2 regions of the Comamonas sp. Y33R10-2 genome follow, and region 1 is predicted to be linked to the other one. Evidence: riboswitches for the same ligand, from Rfam matches in the RefSeq annotation. Region 1 holds a riboswitch; the other holds the start of a gene.
What was found. A riboswitch is a leader RNA that binds a small molecule or an ion and turns the genes downstream of it on or off. The one in region 1 is predicted to bind glycine.
Positions count from the first base shown of each region.

Region 2: it holds a riboswitch for glycine, as region 1 does, so the genes downstream of both, gcvT (glycine cleavage system aminomethyltransferase GcvT) here and KUF54_RS08850 (trimeric intracellular cation channel family protein) in region 1, are expected to answer to the same signal.

Region 1 is NZ_CP079925.1:1,975,102-1,978,943, forward strand. It holds gene KUF54_RS08845 (acetate uptake transporter) at 1,415-1,984, shown strand; glycine riboswitch at 2,125-2,216, shown strand; glycine riboswitch at 2,230-2,349, shown strand; gene KUF54_RS08850 (trimeric intracellular cation channel family protein) at 2,401-3,066, shown strand; gene mnmC (FAD-dependent 5-carboxymethylaminomethyl-2-thiouridine(34) oxidoreductase MnmC) at 3,246-3,842, shown strand, end outside.
Region 2 is NZ_CP079925.1:1,716,948-1,720,789, reverse strand. It holds gene gcvP (aminomethyl-transferring glycine dehydrogenase) at 1-1,037, opposite strand, end outside; gene gcvH (glycine cleavage system protein GcvH) at 1,153-1,527, opposite strand; gene gcvT (glycine cleavage system aminomethyltransferase GcvT) at 1,645-2,823, opposite strand; glycine riboswitch at 2,882-3,009, opposite strand; glycine riboswitch at 3,028-3,138, opposite strand; gene KUF54_RS07740 (energy transducer TonB) at 3,259-3,756, opposite strand.

The sequences.
Region 1 (3,842 bases):
GTATTCGGTATCTCGCCCCTTGTGCCCACGCCTGTGACGGCAAGTTCTTGGGGCTGGCTGCTGCACCGCAGAGTGCGGCAGCTTCGTGCTCTGACTTGCGGCCGTTTGTTTGAACGAAGTGCCGCAGGCACGCAGTGAGTTGGGCCGCACAGCCCCAAGAGCTTGACGGCGCAGGTTGCCCGCAGGCGAAGCCGAAGGGTCGTGGGCAGTAGGGGTGCTGCTCTTTGCCTACTTTCTGGCAGCAGAAAGTAGGTTGCCTGCCGGGGCGAAACCCGGCTCCTGTCGGCCAATCAGGCATGACGCCAAAAAATCAACCTAAATCAGCCTCTAGTCATTGTGTTGATTAGACATACAGCTATCAAATTAGCTGCATATCGTCGCCAGCGACAGAGGCCGGGTCTCGCCCCGGCTGGCGAGATACTTTCTTTTGCTTCGCCAAAAGATAAGTACCCAAAGAAAAGGCGACCCTACTGCCTGCGTCCCTCCGCTGCGCTACGGGCAAACCTGCGTCACGCCATTCAAGCTGCGGTGCCGCCCAACTCGCTGCGCGCTTGCAGCGCTTCGCTCAAACAAACGGCGGCAAGTCAGATGACGAAGCAACGCTGTCCTGCGGCAGCGCTGCCCGCAGCCCAAACCGCGTGCCGCAGGCGCTGACACAAGGGGTGGAAGCCGGGAGCGGACGGCCTGCCAGATTTGTGACGAAATAGGCTTTTAGTCCGCACCTCACCTTGGGCAGCAGCTATCTATTTTGCTAAAGAAGCTATCCCGGCTCCCCCGCCCTTTTGCCCGCGCCTGCGACGGCGGCCTCTTGTTGCGGGCGGCTGCACCGAAGAGTGCAGACGCATCGTCATCACTTCTGCGGCCGTGTGTTTGAACGGAGTGCCGCAGGCACGCAGTGAGTTGGGCCGCACAGCAACAAGAGGTTGGCGGAGCAGGTTTGCCCCGTAGCGTAGCGAAGGGGACGCGGGCAGCGGGGTCAGGCTCTTTGGCTACTTTCTGGCCTCAGAAAGTAGCTTGCCCGCCGGGGCGAAACCCGGCTCCTGCCGGTGAATCAGGCATGTGGCAAAAACAAGCTAAATCCGCCTCTAGTGCTTATGCATCTTGCACTAGCAGCTATCAAAATTAACTTCATTGCGTCGCCAGCGACAGAGGCCGGGTCTCGCCCCGGCTCCTACTCTTCAATCAAGCATGAGGCAGAAATATCAGCAAAATTAGCCGCTAGCCTTTATATCGATTAGACATAACGCTATCAAATTTATTATTTCTTTATCACCAACGATGCGCAAAACATAGTGGTTATTACGTAGATAAAAACCAAAGCTGACACCTTGATGTCAGCTCCTTATTCTCAGAAATAAGGGAATTCCCCGACAGTACAATTCACGCTCAAAAAAACCGAACGAGATTATTGGTGATGAATAATACTTATACCCTGAAAGACAACACAGCCAACCCATTACCGCTGGGATTATTTGGCTTTGCAATGACCACGATTTTATTAAATATCCACAATGCTGGATTTTTCCCGGTCGACAGTATGATTATGGGAATGGGCATTTTCTTTGGCGGTGGCGCGCAGTTTATTGCGGGTGTCATGGCTTGGAAGAAAGGCAATAATTTCGCCAGCGTCGCCTTTATGGCCTATGGCGCATTTTGGCTGACCTTGGTTTTCTTATGGCTGGCACCCGGTGTTTTTGGCGCCGCAAAACCTGATGCCACTTCTATGGGTTGCTATTTAGCCATCTGGGGCATGTTTACGGTTATCTTTTTCCTGCAAACATTAAAGGGTCACACCACCGGCAAACTGCTGTTCGGCTCCTTGGCTATTTTGTTTTTCTTATTGTCTGCCTCTTACTTTACGGGCAGCACTAGCATTCTCAATATCGCCGGCTGGGTGGGTATTGTCTGCGGCTCACTGGCTTTTTATGAAGCTTCGGCCATCATGATTAATGGCGCTTACGAAAAGACAATTCTTCCGCTTTAATCATCAAGCAATAAAGCGATAGCTCTCAAAAGCGCTGCTGGTGGATTGCCAGCAGCGCTTTTTTATGGACTAAAACTGAAGGGCAAAAGCAAAACGAAGCCATGAGTCGCTAAAAGCGCCTTACGGCAGGCTAGAATCGCGCCCATCCTGCGGGAGAGAGGGGTCTGCAACGGCTCCCGCCGAAGGCGCAAACTCCCATAATCGCTCAGGCACTAAGAACCGCAGGTGGGCCAGACAAGGCCCGGATATCGCCAACTGGAGAGCAGCCCGCAATGCGCAATTTGTAGGGCTCACCGAAGGGGCAAGCATGACCGCCACGATGGTGCTTATGCGCAACTCTCAGGTAAAAGGACAGCGGGAGAGGCACGCCAGACAACCCGCTGATGCGAGTGGCTGGTTTATTTTCAAGAGCCTTCATGCTTCCCTCTATCTCTTTGCTGGACTCGTTCCAGGCCTCTAATTTCACCGTCATGCTGGCCATCTATTTGGTGGCCATTGCGGCAGAAGCCATGTCCGGCGCACTGGCTGCGGGCCGGCGCAATATGGATATCTTTGGCGTTGTTGTCATCGCCTTCGTCACCGCTTTGGGCGGCGGCACCATTCGCGATATGGTGCTGGGCCACTACCCGATTGGCTGGACGCAGCACCCCGAATATGTGTACTTGGTCATCAGCTTTGGCCTGCTGACCACGCTGGTCGCACGCCACATGGTCAAGCTCAAACAGGTGTTTTTGCTGCTGGACGCCATGGGCTTAATCGCCTTTTCGCTCATCGGCTGTAATACCGCGCTAGAGCTGGGCTACCCCACCATCGTTGTCATCATGGCGGGCATGATTACCGGCATCAGCGGCGGCATTTTGCGCGACGTGCTGTGCAACCAAGTGCCCGTAGTCTTCCGCCGCGAGCTGTATGCCAGCGTGTCGCTGGCCGTGTGTTTGATGTTCCTCGGCCTGCGCTATCTGGAGGTAAGCCCCAACGTCAGCACCATCGTCTGTTTTATCGGGGGTCTGGCGTTTCGTATGGCAGCTATTCGTTTCAAGTGGCGCCTTCCCGTCTTTTCCTATCAGCAACGCTGGGAATAAGATGAAGCACCCCCTGTGGCGCTGTGCGCCTTCCCCCTCTCTCGCTTCGCGGAATGGGGACGATGCCCTCGCCGCAAGGCGGCTCTTGCCCGGCATCTCTAATGCTGGAGCGCGCCAGTTTTTAAGCATCACGCCCTGTGAATGCACCTTCCTCTGCCATGCCTGAACCCATCACATGGATGCCTGACGGCACTCCCTATAACACCCGATTTGGCGATCGCTATCACAGCGAGGATGGCGGGCTGAAGCAAGCCAAGCAGGTGTTTTTAGGCGGCTGCGGCCTGCCCGCTGCATGGGCCAACGCGCCGCAGTGGCGCATTTTGGAAACCGGGTTTGGCTTTGGCCTGAACTTTCTGGTGACCTGGGCGGCCTGGAAGGCAGACCCGCAGCGCGCAAGGCTGCTGCATTTTGTCTCGGTAGAGGCCTTCCCCGTCTCACGCGAAGACCTGCTTCGATCCTTGCCAGCCGATGAGGAACTGCGCAGCTTGGGCCTGCAACTGGCCGATCAATGGTGGGGGCTGCTGCCGGGCGTACACCGCCTGTCTTTTGACAACGGCCAAGTGCTGCTGACGCTTTATATCGGCCCGGCGCAGATCATGCTGCGCAAGCAGCAGCTCACAGTTGATAGCGTCTATCTCGATGGCTTTTCACCCCAGCTCAACCCCGAGTTGTGGGATGAAGACGCCATGAAAAACATCGCCCGCCACTGCCGCCGCGGCACGCAGCTGGCGACTTGGTGTGTGGCTGGCAGCGTTCGGCAGGCTTTAAAGACTCAG
Region 2 (3,842 bases), 260 kb from region 1:
ACCTGCGCCGTACAGATATTCGATGTGGCCTTTTCGCGGCGAATATGCTGCTCGCGGGTTTGCAGCGCCAGGCGGTAGGCAGGCTTGCCATGCACATCGACGCTGACTCCCACCAGACGCCCGGGCAGTGAGCGCTTGTACTCGTCACGGCAGGCCATGAAGGCGGCGTGCGGGCCACCTGCGCCCATGGGCATGCCAAAGCGCTGGCTGTTGCCCACCACAATGTCGGCACCCCATTCGCCGGGCGGCGTCAGCAGGGTTAGGGCCAGCAGATCGGTGGCCACAATCGCAGCGGCTTGCTTGGCGTGGATGGCATCCACATCGGCCTTCCAGTCCACAATCCAGCCACTGGATGCGGGGTACTGGATGACTGCTGCGAACAGGTCGCCCGCCAGCGCGGCTTCCCACTCTTCTTTGCTATTAGCCACGACCACTTCAATGCCAATGGGCGTTGCGCGGGTCTGGATGACTTCAATGGTTTGCGGGTGCAGATCGCCCGCCAGCACGATGCGGTTGCTTTTGGACTTGACCGAGCGTTTGGCCAGTGTCATGGCCTCGGCAGCGGCCGTTGCTTCGTCCAGCATCGAGGCATTGGCAATCGGCATGCCGGTGAGGTCGGTCACCATGGTCTGGAAGTTGACCAGTGCCTCCATACGGCCTTGCGAGATTTCGGCCTGATACGGCGTGTAGGCCGTGTACCAGGCGGGATTTTCCAAGATGTTGCGCAGGATGACTCCCGGCGTATGCGTGCCGTAGTAGCCCTGACCAATAAAGCTTTTGAGTACTTGGTTCTTGCTAGCAATGGCTTTTAGCTCAGCCAGCGCAGCCGCTTCTGTCACTGGCGCGGGCAAGTCCATCGGCTTGGGCCGGGCGATGGAGGCGGGCACCACGTCGCGAATCAGAGCGTCTAGCGTGGGCTTGCCGATGACGGCCAGCATTTTTTGCTGCTCGTCTGTATCAGGGCCGATATGGCGGGGGATGAACTCGCTGGCATTTTCCAGAGATTCGAGCGAAGCGACGGGGGGCGACATCAGCATGGGAGGGACCTATTCTCTAAAGCTGTGACTGGCAGGCGCCGGCTTGCACGGGTAAGAGGCTGCGGGCGTTTGCCATAAAAAAACGGCCTTCGCTGATGCAAAGGCCGTGTGCCAATTAATTGTCTTTGGCGAAGTCGTTGTAAGCGGTCTCTTCCATCAGACCATCTAACTCGCTCACGTTGCTGAGCTTGACCTTGAAGAACCAGCCAGTGTTCAGCGGGTCGCTGTTAGCCAGCGATGGGTCGTTGCGCAGTTCTTCGTTGACTTCAACGATTTCGCCGGTCACGGGCATGTAGACGTCAGCGGCGGCCTTGACGGACTCGACCACGCCAGCAACATCGCCTGCGTTGAAGGTTGCGCCAACTTCGGGCAGGTCCACAAACACCACATCGCCCAGCGCGTCTTGTGCGTGGACGGTGATGCCGACGATGGCGGCATTGGTGTCAGCGATGTTGATCCATTCGTGTTCTTTGGAAAATTTGATGCTCATGGAAGGGCTCCAGATGGTGGATTCAGTTGAATCGAATTTTTTGAGAAAGGTCCAGCGCGCACTTTAGCGGCGTTTGGTGGCGCTCTGAGCCTTAGCGGGTTGTTCTGCGTAGATTGCTTAGCCGCGGTAGTAATTCGTTGGCACAAAGGGGGTGGCCGCGACCTTCATAGGAACTTGCTTGCCGCGCACGATGGCGAAAACTTCGGTGTCTACCGCTGCATAGTCGGGCTGCACATAGGCCAGCGCTACAGGCTGATTTAAGGTGGGGCTAAGCAGGCCGCTGGTGATGTGGCCAATTTTTTGGCCGGTCGCGTTTTGCAATTCGGCTGGCTCACGCACGGGGATGCGCTCTAAGGCCACCAGTCCCACACGCTTGCGGTTGAGCTGCTGCGGATTTTGTAGCTGCGCAAGCACCGTGCTTGAACCGATGAAGCCGCCTTCGCGCTCGCCACCGGGGCGGCGCACCTTTTGCATGGCCCAGTTCAAAGTGGCTTCTACCGGCGTAGTGGTGGTGTCGATATCGTTGCCATACAAGCACAGGCCTGCTTCAAGGCGCAGCGAGTTACGTGCGCCTAGCCCGATAGCGGCGACTTCGGGCTGGGCCAGCAGAGCTTGGGCCAGCGCTTCGGCGGCTTTGCCGGGCACGGAAATTTCAAAACCGTCTTCACCCGTATAGCCACTGCGCGTGATGTAGAGCACGTGGCCTTGCCAGTCGAAGTGGTTGCCAGTCATAAAGACTAGCGACGTCACACTGGGAATCAGACGCGCCAAAGCGGTGACGGCTTGCGGGCCTTGCAGTGCCAGCAAGCCGTGCTCGGGCAGGGGCACGACTTCACAGCGGCTGCCAATATGCTTTTGAATATGCGCAATGTCTTCGGCCTTGCAGGCGCCGTTGACGATGAGGAACAAGTCATCGCCACGGTTGACGAACATCAGATCGTCCAGAATGCCGCCTTGCTCGTTGAGCAGCAGGCCGTAGCGCTGCTTGTGCAGACCAAGGCCCATGACGTCAACAGGCATTAGCGATTCAAGCGCTGCCGCACCATCGGGACCGCGCAGCAGCAACTGGCCCATGTGCGAGACATCGAACAGGCCTGCGGCCTTGCGGGTGTGAAGATGCTCGGCCATCAAGCCCTGTGGGTACTGCACGGGCATGAAGTAGCCGGCAAAGGGCACCATGCGGGCGCCCAGTTTCTGGTGCAGGGCGAACAGTGACGTGGTGCGCAGGCCCGAAGAAATATCGGAAGCGGTATCGGAAGCGGTGTTCGAAGTAGTAGCGGCAATAGTCACAGGCAAGCGCTCCGGTCATAAAACCAAAATGAGTGGCCATGCATGGCGATGCCATGCCTAGCGAGCTTGCCCTGCTGTCCGCTTTACCTGAGAGATTCACCGCCGCAGTGAAGTTGGGCGGTTTGCTCCTTCGGTGGATGCCATCGCCTAGCGTAATGACGTAGTGCGGCATCTCTCTCCAGCAAGGAACGCTGCCGGCATTGAGCGCAGCAGCGGTCGTCAGTCCTTTTGCCTGAGCGTTTGGGCACCGGGTGGGGTGCCTGCGCCTTCGGCGGTGCGTTGCAGCGTGAAGCTGTAGGCACTCTCTCCTGACGGTGGCGATTCTAGTGGAAGTCCCTGTATCGCCTTGAAGAATTTTTCGGGGTCTAGGGTTTACGTTAGCTCGGGGTGTGGTGCGCCAATCGCGGCAATGCTCATGCCTTGAGGCAAGCTTGCAAGCAGCTAAGGCATCACTGCCTGCGGCGTATTGATGGGCGGAAAGATCAACTCATAAGGCTGCTCGAAGCAGGAGGTGACGGGCTGACCATCGCGCATACCGGGCTTGAACTTCCAGCGCGCCAGCGATTTCTGGATGGCGTTCACGATTCGCGGGTCGGTATCGGCTGGTTGCCAGGTAACGCGGCCCAGCTTGCCCTCATGGGTGACTTCAAGCAAGAAGGTAACCTTGGTTGTGAGCCCATCAGGGAACCATTTGGATTGGATGGCCGGTCTTGTGTGGCGGCGCAGCTGGGGCTGTTGATCCAGTTGGCTCAGAGGAGCGCATTCTGTGCCTGTCCATTGCGGCCATGAGGGCTGGCTCACAGTGGTCTCCACGCTCTGCGTATGGCTGGGCTTGCCTGGTGCTGTAGTGGTGCAGGCACCCAGCATCAAGGCTGCGAGAGCGCTGGTGATGGTGAGGGCGCGCAGGGCCGCAGGGCGGGAGAACGTTGCAATAGTCATGAGCGTATTTTTGCCCAAGTTCCAAAAAGAACTTGTTTACTCTCAAAAAAAGAGCTGCCAGTGCTTATCAATAAAGCACTGGCAGC